3 regions of the Photobacterium kasasachensis genome follow, and region 3 is predicted to be linked to each of the others. Evidence: predicted binding sites of a transcription regulator. Region 3 holds the regulator's gene; each other region holds the start of a gene.
The links. The regulator MetJ, encoded in region 3, represses methionine synthesis genes. The targets are predictions, from matches to a motif close to TTAGACNTNTANANGTCTAA.

Region 1 (4,255 bases), on a different contig from region 3:
TCAACAAATACACCGTCGCGCTCTGGAGTCAGGTTGATGCTGCTGGCATAAGTCGTGTTAATGATTGCCAGTGCGACATCGTCAAGAGAGCGAGGCAGCTGCGCGGCTTCCAGCTCGACAATTTTCAGGTTTTTCTGGCTTTCAATGATATCCAGTACCGTTGCTGTCAGGCCGGCACCTTCTTTCAGTTTCAGCAGGCCTTGTTGCTCAAGCAGCAGCAGCGAACGACCAAGGTTGGTTGGATCGTTTGGTACGGCAATCTGATCGCCGTCTTTTAGCTCGTCAATCGATTTGATTTTGCTTGAGTAGGCGGCAATCGGGTAAACAAAGGTGTTGCCTGCAATGGCAAACTTATATCCCTGATCGGTGACTTGCTGATCTAGGTATGGTTTGTGCTGGAAGGCGTTGATGTCGATAGAGCCGTCTTCCAGTGCCGCATTCGGTGAGATGTAGTCTGTAAACGTGATTAGCTCGACATCCAGGCCATATTTGTCCTTGGCTTCTTTGGCCGCCACTTCCGCTACCTGTGCTTCTGCACCTGCCATAACCCCAATTTTAATCTTGCTGTTATCGACTGCGGTTTCTTTCTCTCCACAACCGGTTAGTACAAGTGCTGATGCCAGGCCAGCGACGGCAAAAAGATTCTTAAGATTAAACGCCATGTAACTTCTCCTTAAAGCGGGGGTTTTCCGTAATACTAGATGGTAATTATTAGTTAATGTTTTTTTCTGTTTAGCGGTGGTCGACGCGCTTGACCAAATGGTCGCCAGCCGACTGAATGATTTGTACCAGGATCACCAGCATCACTACGGTGATCATCATGACGGTGCCATCGAAGCGCTGGTAGCCGTAACGGATACCGACATCGCCCAGACCACCGCCGCCGACGGTACCGGCCATTGCCGAGTAGCTGACTAGCGTAACCAGGGTAATGGTAACGGCATTGATGATGCCCGGCAGCGCCTCCGGCAGCAGGACTTTGTTGATGATTTGGCGTGGCGTCGCGCCCATTGCCTGAGCAGCTTCAACCAACCCTGTCGGTACTTCCAGCAGTGCGCCTTCGACCAAGCGGGCAATAAAAGGTATTGCGCCAACTGTCAGCGGGACAATAGCTGCTGCAGTGCCGATAGAGCTGCCGACGACAAAACGGGTAAACGGGATAATGGCAACCAGCAGAATGATAAACGGGATTGAGCGGCCAATATTGGTGATTGTTCCCAGGAGCTTGTTCAGCGCCTTGTTCTCCAGCAAGCCGCCATCTTTGGTCAGATGGAGGGCAACACCGGCAGGAATGCCGATCACAAAGCCAATCAGACCGGAAGCAAAAACCATTACCAGTGTTTCGCCCAGAGCATCAATCAGCAGGTAGGTCAGGCGTTCGTTGGCTTGCCACCAGTTAGCAATAGACTCAAGCAACATATCCCAATACCTCTACATTAACTTTGTGATCACGAAGGAAAGCAATGGCTTGTTCTGCGGCCTGCTTTGTTCCAAATAGCTCGGCCAGCATCAGGCCGAATTTCACGCCGCCGGCATAGTCCATATCTGAGCTTAGAATGCTGATATCAATATTGAACTCACGGGCAACCTGGCTGATCAGCGGGGCGTCAACCGATGCGCCGGTGAACTCAAGGCGTACTAACGGGTAGCTGTTTTCGATGCGTGTATCGACCAGGCGTGACTTGTAGTCTTCGGGGATCGATAAATCCAGTGTCGAGCGGATGAAGTTGCGCGCCAGTTCTGTTTTGGGATGGGCAAATATTTCGCCGACCGGGCCTTTTTCAACCAGCTCGCCGTCACCAATAATCGCCACTTCGGCACAGATGCTTTTAACCACGTCCATTTCGTGGGTGATCAGCAAGATAGTGAGATTAAGCTTGCGATTGATTTCTTTTAGCAGTTCAAGAATAGATTGAGTGGTCGCCGGATCCAGGGCGCTGGTTGCTTCATCGCAGAGCAGAACCTTGGGGTCGGACGCCAGTGCCCGGGCAATGGCCACTCGCTGTTTCTGGCCGCCACTTAAGTTTGACGGGTAAGACTCGCTTTTATCCGCCAGTCCAACCAGTTTCAGCAGTTCGTTGACCTTGGCTTTGATCTCGGCTTTTGTGCTACCGGCAAGTTCCAGCGGCAGAGCAATATTGTCAAAAACGGTACGGGAAGAAAGCAGGTTGAAATGCTGGAAGATCATCCCGATTTTTCGGCGGGCCAGTGTCAGTTCCTGATTGGAAAGCTGAGTGAGATCGATACCGTCAACGATAACATGGCCGTTAGTTGGCTTTTCCAGCAGATTGACACAGCGGATCAGGGTACTTTTTCCTGCACCGGAAGACCCTATAACGCCGAAGATGGTGCCTTGCTCAATGGTAAGATTGATATCACGCAGCGCGTTGATTTCCTTCTCCCCCTGATAGAACACTTTATTTACTCTGTTTATTTCTATCATCGAACTTCCTAAACCGAATACCTGCTGCCTTGGCAATTTTTACAAGGCTAAAAGCTTGTAAACACTGGTATATCGTAATGCTATTTGTTGTATTTACTTTGTCATTGTTTTGTGCGAAAAGTGTTTATCAATCGCATCTGTTGTTGATGCTAGGGTGTCTAGACGGCTAAGTCAATAGATATTTTTACGTCTAGACGTCCAAATGGCTTTGTGGCTATAAGATAAACAGATGAATCCCAGCCGTAGCCATGCGATAATTTGCCTTAATATATATAGACAGAGGGCTGACTTTTGGCCAAACCAGCAGTTTTTATCGATCGTGACGGCGTGATTAATGTCGATCATGGTTATGTTCATACCGTTGATGATTTTGAATACGTTGAAGGTGTATTCGAAGCATGTAAGAAATTCAAAGACATGGGATATCTGCTTGTGCTGGTGACCAACCAGGCCGGTATTGCCCGTGGTATGTACACCGAAGATGAATTCCTGACTCTGACCGAATGGATGGACTGGAACTTCGTCGATAACGGTGTGGAGTTTGACGGTATCTATTACTGCCCTCATCACCCGACAGAAGGTAAGGGTGATTACCTGCAAGACTGTGAATGTCGCAAGCCAAAACCTGGTATGTTTATCTCTGCCCGTGATTTCTTGAAAATCGATATGGCAAATTCGGTCATGATTGGCGATAAAGCCGATGACATGAAAGCCGCGGGTGCTGCCGAGGTGGGAACCAAGATACTGGTTCGCTCCGGTAAGCCTGTGACCGAAGAAGGTGAAGCGCTGGCCAGCGTGGTACTGGACAGTGTGGCCGATGTCCCGGCGTGGCTGGCTGCTCGGTAATGCCGAACTTTTGATAGTCTCCCTAAATGGAAGGTCGCAGTCGCGGCCTTTTTTAATGCCTGCAATATGGCCTCGTTTATGTTGCCGGTGACCGCCTGTCTACTCTCATTGTGTTGATTGAAAAGCTGAAATCTCTCCTTGCTGCTATCTTTTAAATATTAGGGAGCATTACTCGCACGCAGTCAGACAAGGAGTTAGTCGATACATGCTGTCGTATTTCTTGCATCGTATGGCCTTGGTAATACCGACGTTTCTTGGCATAACCGTCCTCATTTTTGCCATTACCCGTCTGGTGCCGGGCGGGCCGGTCGAGCGAATGCTGGCCAATATGCAATTTCAGGGCGACGGCGCTTCGGCGATGACCACGGCGGGTGGAAGCTCAGCGTTGTCGGACGATCAACTGGCCCAGCTGAATGCCTTTTACGGTTTGGATAAACCGGTTCATCAGGCCTACTGGGATTGGCTCAGCAAGCTGGTGCAATTGGATCTTGGCGAATCAACCCGGTATTACGAGCCGGTCACCGAGATGATTGCCGAAAGACTGCCTGTCTCGCTCTTTTATGGCGGGATGACGTTTTTTATCAGCTATTTTATTTCCATCCCGCTGGGTTACTACAAAGCGGTGAAGCATGGTTCGGCCTTTGATTCCGGCTCTTCTATTTTAATTTTTATTGGCTATGCCTTACCGGGCTATGTGGTTGGTGTCCTGCTTATTACCCTTTTCAGTTATCACCTGGAATGGTTTCCGATGGGCGGCTTTGTGGGCGATGATTTCGAGGACTACGAGACGTTTGCGGAAAAGGCCTCTGATCTTCTCTGGCATGCCATCCTGCCGCTGATTTGCTACTTAATCGGTGACTTCGCCACCCTGACAATGACGATGAAAAACAACCTGATGGAGAACCTGTCGTCAGACTATATCCGTACGGCCATCGCCAAGGGGCTGCCTTTCCGGACGGCGGTACG
Region 2 (4,255 bases), on a different contig from region 3:
CCGCGATACCTGTCAATTATTATCCCGATGATAACCCTGACAACCCTCCGGTTGCCAGTTGGCGCAGTCATGGCCATCTATTGTTTTCTAATTGGCTTAACTACTGTGTCTACCAGCAGACGCCTTATGATCTCGAGCATTTCTCGGAAGCCAACTTTACCAAGGATGATTAACCTAGAAATGAAAAGACCTGCAACAGCAGGTCTTTTGACTAAAGGCTTACGGCAACCGTTTATAGAAGATTACTGATTATTAGTTTCCCATTGCTTGGCTTTGTGGATCAGTGGAGTAATAGTTGAGCCTTGAATGAGAATCGAAAATACAACGACGGCATAAGTCATCACCAAAATGATTTCCCTGACATCAATGTTCTTCTCCGGGATAACAATAATCCCTGCCGGGATAGCCATTGCCATCGCCAGAGCAAGGCCGCCACGTAATCCGCCCCAGGTCAGTATTTTCACCGAGAGTGGATTGTATTGCCGGTAGCGCTCGAAACCCATATACGAAAATTTGATACTTAGATAACGGCTGAGCAGTACCAGTGGAACAGCGACAACCATCAATACCCAGTCTTCCTGATGGAAACTGAACTGCAGCATGCTCATACCGATCAGCAGGAACAGAACGCCATTGAGGAACTCATCGACCAGTTCCCAGAAGTGGTCGAGATGATCCTCACTCTCTTTGGAAAAACCAATATAGCGAGTCCAGTTGCCGATCATGATGCCGGAAACGACCATCGCCAGTGGCCCAGAGACATGAATAACATCGGCAAATACATAACCGGCAGTGGGAATACCTAAAGTCAGGAGGAGCTCCATCGAGTGATCATCGGTGGCGCTGATGAGGTAATGGAAGAGTAAGCCAAGTAAAAAGCCATAGACGATTCCTCCAATAGCCTCCTGTACAAATAGCTGACCTACACCAAGCACGGTTGGCGTTTCATTGCCGAAAGCAATGGTGAACAAGGTAACGAAAATAACGAGGCCAAAACCATCATTGAAAAGGGATTCACCTTCAATTTGTGTTGAGATGCGTCTCGGTGCATCGAGCTTTTTCACAATAGCTAACACTGCGATTGGATCGGTAGGCGATATGAGTGAGCCAAATATCAGGCAGTAGATAAGATCAAACTGAATGCCGAGAAACTGACAGAGCCCCCAGAGAGAAAAACCAATGAAGAAGGTTGAAAACAGGGTTGCCGCCAGTGCAAGTACTGTGATTTCCCATTTTTGATCTTCGAGGTTGGGCAGTTTAATCCCTAGTCCACCGGCAAAAAGCAAAAAGCCCAGGATCCCTTTTAGCAGAAAACTCTCGAAGTTAATTTCGCCAAGCTGCTCGGCGGCAATATCTTCTAGATGAAACCAGCCGTTCTGTCCTGCGATAACGATACCCAGTGACAATACCAATGCCCCGGCAGTAATGGCGATAGTGGTTTGCATTTTTCCTATTTTGCTGTTGATAAATGCAATGATCATTGCAGCAGCAGCAAGAAAGCAGAGGGTGCTATAGACCGACATGCGTCAACCTCAATATGGTTAAAAGTAAAGTATGAAATTGTGACAAAATATAAATCCATCACGCAGCGATAGCTATAGAAAACTTTCCTAGATTCTGGTTTTGTTTTGATAGAGAAAACAAGTTTAGACGTCTAGATTTCCATATGGACTGTGGTAGGATGTTATTCAGCTGTAAAAATAGATAAGGGAAGTAGTGTGGTGTTAAAGGGCAAGGAATTAATACAGAAGCGACTAGAGCAGCAGATCCTGATCATTGATGGTGGTATGGGTACCATGATTCAGGGCTACAAGCTGGAAGAAGCGGATTATCGTGGTGAGCGGTTTGCTGACTGGCACTCAGATCTCAAAGGCAATAACGACCTTTTGGTACTGACACAGCCCCAGTTGATCAAAGATATCCACTTGTCTTATTTAGAGGCCGGTGCAGATATTCTGGAAACCAACACCTTTAACGCAACTACCATTGCGATGGCTGACTATGACATGGAAAGCCTGAGCGCAGAGATCAACCTTGAGGCTGCACGCCTTGCCCGTCAGGCCGCAGATGAGTGGACAGCAAAAACACCGGATAAGCCGCGTTTTGTTGCCGGTGTCCTGGGTCCGACCAACCGCACATGTTCTATATCGCCGGATGTTAACGATCCCGGTTTTCGAAATGTCACTTTTGATCAATTGGTCGAGGCCTATTCAGAGTCTACCCGAGCGTTGATTGAAGGCGGCTCTGATTTAATTCTGATCGAAACGATCTTTGATACCCTGAATGCCAAAGCCTGTTCATTTGCTGTCGAGAGTGTTTTTGAAGAACTTGGCTTCGAATTGCCCGTAATGATCTCGGGCACGATCACCGATGCATCCGGACGGACACTCTCCGGTCAGACGACCGAGGCATTCTATAACTCGCTTCGTCATGTTAAGCCGATTTCCTTTGGTTTGAACTGTGCTCTGGGACCAGATGAGCTCCGTCAGTATGTTGAAGAATTATCCCGTATTTCTGAGTGTGCCGTCTCTGCACACCCGAATGCTGGTTTGCCCAATGCTTTTGGTGAATATGACCTGAGCCCGGAAGAGATGGCAGAGCACATTAAAGAGTGGGCTCAGAGTGGCTTTTTGAATCTCGTCGGCGGCTGCTGTGGTACCACTCCCGAGCATATCCGACAGATGGCTGAGGTGACGCGAGATGTAACCCCTCGCCAACTTCCGGATATTCCTGTGGCATGCCGTCTGTCGGGTCTAGAACCGTTGACGATAGAAGCCGATAGCTTGTTTATTAACGTCGGTGAGCGGACCAACGTAACCGGTTCAGCCCGTTTTAAGCGGCTCATTAAAGAAGAGCTCTATGATGAAGCGCTGGAAGTGGCCCGTCAGCAGGTAGAGGCTGGAGCACAGATCATCGATATCAACATGGATGAGGGGATGCTGGATGCGGAAGCGGCTATGGTCCGTTTCCTCAACCTGTGTGCTACTGAGCCCGAGATCTCGAAAGTACCGATCATGGTCGATTCTTCCAAGTGGGAAGTGATTGAGGCTGGCTTGAAGTGTGTTCAGGGTAAAGCCATCGTTAACTCCATTTCGCTTAAGGAAGGGAAAGACAAGTTTGTTAGCCAGGCCAAGCTGATCCGTCGTTATGGCGCAGCTGTTATCGTCATGGCCTTTGATGAGGTTGGTCAGGCTGATACGCGCGAGCGGAAAATTGAAATCTGTACTAATGCCTACCGGGTCTTGGTCGATGAGGTGGGCTTCCCGCCAGAAGATATTATTTTCGACCCGAACATTTTCGCCGTGGCGACGGGTATTGATGAGCATAACAACTACGCGGTGGATTTCATTGAAGCTGTGGGTGATATCAAGCGGACGTTACCACATGCAATGGTCTCTGGCGGGGTTTCCAACGTCTCTTTCTCGTTCCGGGGCAATAACCCGGTGAGGGAGGCCATTCATGCCGTTTTCTTGTATCACTGTTTCAAGAACGGTATGGATATGGGGATCGTCAACGCCGGTCAGTTGGCTATCTATGATGATCTGCCGGATGAGCTTCGAGAGGCTGTTGAAGATGTTGTGCTTAACCGTCGTGATGATAGTACCGAACGATTGCTGGATATTGCGGACAAATACCGTGATAGCGGAACGGTAGAGGATGACCGTAGTGCGCAGGAATGGCGTGGCTGGGATGTCGAGAAGCGACTGGAGCATGCGCTGGTCAAAGGTATTACCGAGTTTATTGTTGAGGATACGGAAGAAGCCAGAGCAAATGCAAGCAAGCCGCTGGAAGTGATTGAAGGCCCATTGATGGCTGGTATGAATGTCGTTGGCGACTTGTTCGGTGAAGGCAAGATGTTCCTGCCGCAGGTGGTGAAGTCGGCCCGAGTTATGAAGCAGGCAGTGGCCTACCTTGAACCGTACATTAATGCTGAAAAGCAGGCGGGAACGTCGAACGGAAAAATCCTACTGGCAACCGTGAAAGGGGATGTGCACGATATTGGCAAGAATATCGTTGGTGTGGTTTTGCAATGTAATAACTATGAAATTATCGACCTTGGCGTGATGGTCCCTTGCGATAAGATCCTGAAAGTCGCCAAGGAAGAAAATGTCGATATCATCGGTCTGAGCGGCCTTATTACCCCGTCGTTGGATGAGATGGTACATGTAGCTAAAGAGATGGAGCGCCAGGGGTTTGATCTCCCGTTGTTGATTGGCGGGGCAACAACCTCCAAGGCACATACTGCGGTGAAAAT
Region 3 (4,255 bases):
GCAGTAGCTGGGCCCGCTGCAGGGTTCGCTCCAGCTCACCCAAAATAGGCTCAAAATCATGAGAGCGAGCCACGTCCAGCTCAATCAGACAGACATCATCGAGCGAGGTAATGATCTTGGCCCCGCGCCCCGATGCCAGTACCCGCTCTACCCGTGTCGATCCCGACTCGGGCTGGTGGCTACAGCGCAATGTGAGGTCAATCGAACTCTGGGCAACAGGCTGTAATGTCCGGCTGTGAAGCACCGGTGCCGCCAGCCTCGCAAGCTCGCTGGCCTCATCCAACCGCAGCAAAGGCAGCAGGCAGGCATCCCCGACCTTACGCGGATCGGCACTGTATACTCCGGCAACGTCACTCCAGATTGTGACTCTCGAAACTTCAGCCAACGCGCCAATGATGGTCGCCGAATAGTCCGAGCCATTGCGCCCCAGCAATACGGTTTCACCTTTCTGGTTACGGGCCATAAAGCCGGTGATCACGATACGGTGCTGACTATGCTGGGCCAGCTGCGCCTTAAGCAGCGGCCACGACTGGGCCCGATCCACTTCCGGCTGGGCCGAGCGCTCCGCCCGTAGAAACTCTCGCGAGTCAAGATGTCCGGATGACAAGCCATTTTGTACCAGCAAGGCGGACAGTAAACGTGCCGACCACAATTCACCATGCCCCAAAATTGCTGCGATCGCTGCTTCGTCGAGCTTTGACTCGCCCAACCGGGCCAGCTCGCTAAGTTCAAAATGTAGCTGAGTCTGCAATTCATCTGCCACCGAACCTGTTACTAGCTCGGTGATCAACTGCTGCTGGAAGGCACGTAGTTCTTGCAGGGCCTCGTGGGCCTGACGGCCATCCTTACCCAGCAGTTCGACCCAGGCAATCAGGCGGTTGGTTGTTTTTCCGGCGGCCGACACCACAATCAAATCATCACTGCCGGAGTGCTCTTGCAAAATCGTCACCACCCGACGATAACAATCAGGATCAGCAAGGCTACTGCCGCCGAACTTATGTAACTGCCGCAGGGCTGTCTGTCTGTTTACAGGCTGGCTCATTCAGTTACCTCCGCCGCTTGCTTGAAGGCCTGTTCCAAATCGGCAATCAGATCGCTTGGATCTTCAAGTCCCACCGACAAGCGTAGCAGCGACGGCTTGATCCCGGCTTCGACCTGCGCCTCGTCAGACATGGCACGGTGCGTCATGCTTGCCGGATGGGCAATCAGACTTTCCGTCCCTCCCAGCGATTCCGCCAGCGAAAAACACGTCAATGCAGAGACAAACACTTCAAGCTGACGGTAACTTCCTGCCAGCTCGAAACTGAGCATCGAGCCGAATCCTTTTTGCTGCTTGACGGCAATATCATGACCAGGGTGATCAGGCTGGCTCGGATGATAGATCTGGCCGACCAGCGGCTGGGTCTGCAGGTAGGCCAGCACTTGCGCACTGTTTTCCTCGTGCATTTTCATTCGTGGTGCCAGCGTACGTAATCCACGCAAGGTCAAATAAGCATCAAACGGCGCCCCGGTCGCCCCGATACAGTTGGCCCACCAGGCAATATTCTCGGCCTGCTCGGCCTCTTTGGAAATCAGCACCCCACCGACCACATCGGAATGACCGTTGATATATTTCGTGGTCGAGTGGACAACAAAGTCGGCACCCAGCGCGATAGGTTGCTGCAGGATAGGTGACAAGAAAGTGTTATCGACCGCCACCAACGCACCGACCTGCTTGCTTTGTTCACACAGTTCGGCGACATCCACCACCCGAAGCAGCGGGTTAGACGGGGTTTCTACCCAAACCAGCTTAGGCTTCCTGGCCAGTGCTGCCGCCAATACATCCGGATCGGACTGATCGATAAACTCAACCTTAAAGTCACCTTTACCGGCCCGGGTATTAAACAAGCGGTAGGTGCCGCCATAGCAGTCATGAGGGGCTATCACCAAATCATCCGGCCCCAGCAGGGCAGAAACCAGCAAATTGATCGCTGCCGTCCCGCAACTGGTGACCACGCCGCCAGCTCCGCCCTCGAGCTCAGACAAGGCATCTGCAAGCATATTTCGAGTCGGGTTGCCGGAACGTGAATAATCATATTGAGGAAGGTCACCCAGCTGTGGGAAGCTATAGGTAGAAGTCAGGTAAATTGGCGGAACGACAGCATTATGCTGCGTGTCTGATTCAATACCGGTACGTACGGCAACGGTGGCAAGCTTCTTGTCACTCATATTTACTTTCCTTGTCTGGGGCAAGCCCTGCATTCGAATAACTTTTAATCAACAACATTAACCACATTTATTTGGGACGTCAACACTTCTAGACGTCCATATGTCTTTGCTTATGGCAGTAAATCCCGCTAAAATTCACCCATATTAAATTTATTGAATCCAACATCGCTGAGAAGGTAGAAAATGGCAGAGTGGAATGGCGAATACATCAGCCCATATGCGGAGCACGGTAAGAAAAACGAACAAGTAAAGAAAATCACCGTTTCGATTCCATTAAAGGTACTCAAAATCCTGACTGACGAGCGCACCCGCCGCCAAGTCAACAACCTGCGTCACGCAACCAACAGTGAGCTGCTGTGCGAAGCCTTCCTGCATGCCTACACAGGCCAGCCGCTACCGACTGACGATGACATCCGTAAAGACCGCCCTGACGATCTGCCGGCAGAAGCCAAGGAGCTGATGGAAGAAATGGGCATCAAATACGAAGACATCAACGAATAATACTAGACTGGCACGTTTTATATAGACTGCCGTTTTCAGATAAAAAAAAACCAGCCCTAGGGCTGGTTTTTTAGTATTTCAACCAAACGGTGACTTACTCGCCCCCCATATAGCCCACAGGCATCTCAATCTGCGCAACACCAGAGTCAATGGCCGCCTGGGCTACCGCCTTGGCAACACGAGGAAGCAGGCGTGAATCCATCGGCTTAGGAATAATATAATCGGCACCGAATTCCAGCTTGTCAGCTCCCGCCGCTTTCACAACTTCGGCAGGCACTGGCTCTTTGGCCAGCTCACGAATGGCATGAACGGCTGCCAGCTTCATTTCGTCATTGATCACGCTAGCGCGTACATCCAGGGCACCACGGAAGATGAAAGGGAAGCAAATTACATTGTTCACCTGGTTCGGGTAATCGGAACGGCCTGTCCCCATCACCAAGTCATCACGCACGGCATGCGCCAGTTCAGGCTTGATCTCAGGATCCGGGTTCGAGCAGGCGAACACAACCGGCTTATCGGCCATCAGCTTAAGCGCTTCCGGCGTCAGCAAGTTAGGGCCAGATACGCCAACGAAAATATCGGCGCCTTCAATCACGTCTTCCAGCGTACGCTTATCGGTATTGTTGGCGAACAGCTGCTTGTATTCATTGATGTCGTCACGGCGGGTATGGATAACTCCCTTGCGATCCAGCATGTAGATTTTCTCGCGCTGGGCACCACACTTGATCAGTAGCTCCATACAGGCAACAGCGGCAGCACCGGCACCCAGGCAGACAATCACAGACTCGCTGATATTTTTGCCCTGGATCTCAAGGGCATTCAGCATACCCGCGGCGGTTACAATAGCCGTACCATGCTGATCATCGTGGAAGACCGGGATCGCACAACGCTCAATCAAGCGTTTCTCGATCTCAAAGCAGTCTGGTGCCTTGATGTCTTCCAGGTTGATACCGCCAAACGTATCGGCAATATTGGCGACCGTATCAACAAACTCATCGATGGTGCGGTGCTTAACTTCGATATCGATAGAATCCAGACCCGCAAAGCGTTTGAATAGCAATGACTTACCTTCCATCACCGGCTTAGATGCCAGTGGGCCAAGGTTACCCAGGCCTAGGATAGCGGTACCATTGGTAATCACGGCAACCATGTTGCCTTTACCCGTGTACTTGTAAACGTTTTCTGCGTTTTGAGCGATCTCTCGAACAGGCTCTGCAACACCCGGGCTATAAGCCAGGGCCAGATCTTCAACCGTATCTGCCGGCTTTGTTAGGGAAATAGCGGTTTTACCTGGAACAGGGTAAGCGTGGTAGTGCAGTGCTTGTTGACGAAAATCTTCAGACATAGTGGTCTTGATCCTGAATGAAAATGATGTTCAGTTCGGTATTGGGAGATAGATCATATTCTATAGCGATACAAAATCCTAGCGCAGCAACGCTGGTCGAGCCAATTAATCCCCACCGGAATACTCAGGTATAGCAGAATTTTGAACAAACACCGGAAGAATGGGTAGAAAACGTGCCAGTTGCCACGTCAAACAACCAGA

Region 1: the regulator MetJ is predicted to act here: its motif matches at 2,626-2,645, upstream of metN (methionine ABC transporter ATP-binding protein MetN).
Region 2: the regulator MetJ is predicted to act here: its motif matches at 1,647-1,666, upstream of metH (methionine synthase).

Annotation. Positions count from the first base shown of each region.
Region 1 covers NZ_JAKJSH010000025.1:5,823-10,077, reverse strand. The annotation lists gene L4D19_RS25745 (MetQ/NlpA family lipoprotein) at 1-662, opposite strand, end outside; gene L4D19_RS25740 (methionine ABC transporter permease) at 733-1,419, opposite strand; gene metN (methionine ABC transporter ATP-binding protein MetN) at 1,409-2,443, opposite strand; gene gmhB (D-glycero-beta-D-manno-heptose 1,7-bisphosphate 7-phosphatase) at 2,735-3,289, shown strand; gene L4D19_RS25725 (ABC transporter permease subunit) at 3,495-4,255, shown strand, end outside.
Region 2 covers NZ_JAKJSH010000027.1:1,928-6,182, forward strand. The annotation lists gene metA (homoserine O-acetyltransferase MetA) at 1-173, shown strand, start outside; gene L4D19_RS26515 (cation:proton antiporter) at 243-1,523, opposite strand; gene metH (methionine synthase) at 1,719-4,255, shown strand, end outside.
Region 3 covers NZ_JAKJSH010000009.1:90,114-94,368, forward strand. The annotation lists gene L4D19_RS13900 (bifunctional aspartate kinase/homoserine dehydrogenase II) at 1-1,042, opposite strand, end outside; gene L4D19_RS13905 (O-succinylhomoserine (thiol)-lyase) at 1,039-2,208, opposite strand; gene metJ (met regulon transcriptional regulator MetJ) at 2,392-2,709, shown strand; gene L4D19_RS13915 (malic enzyme-like NAD(P)-binding protein) at 2,804-4,054, opposite strand.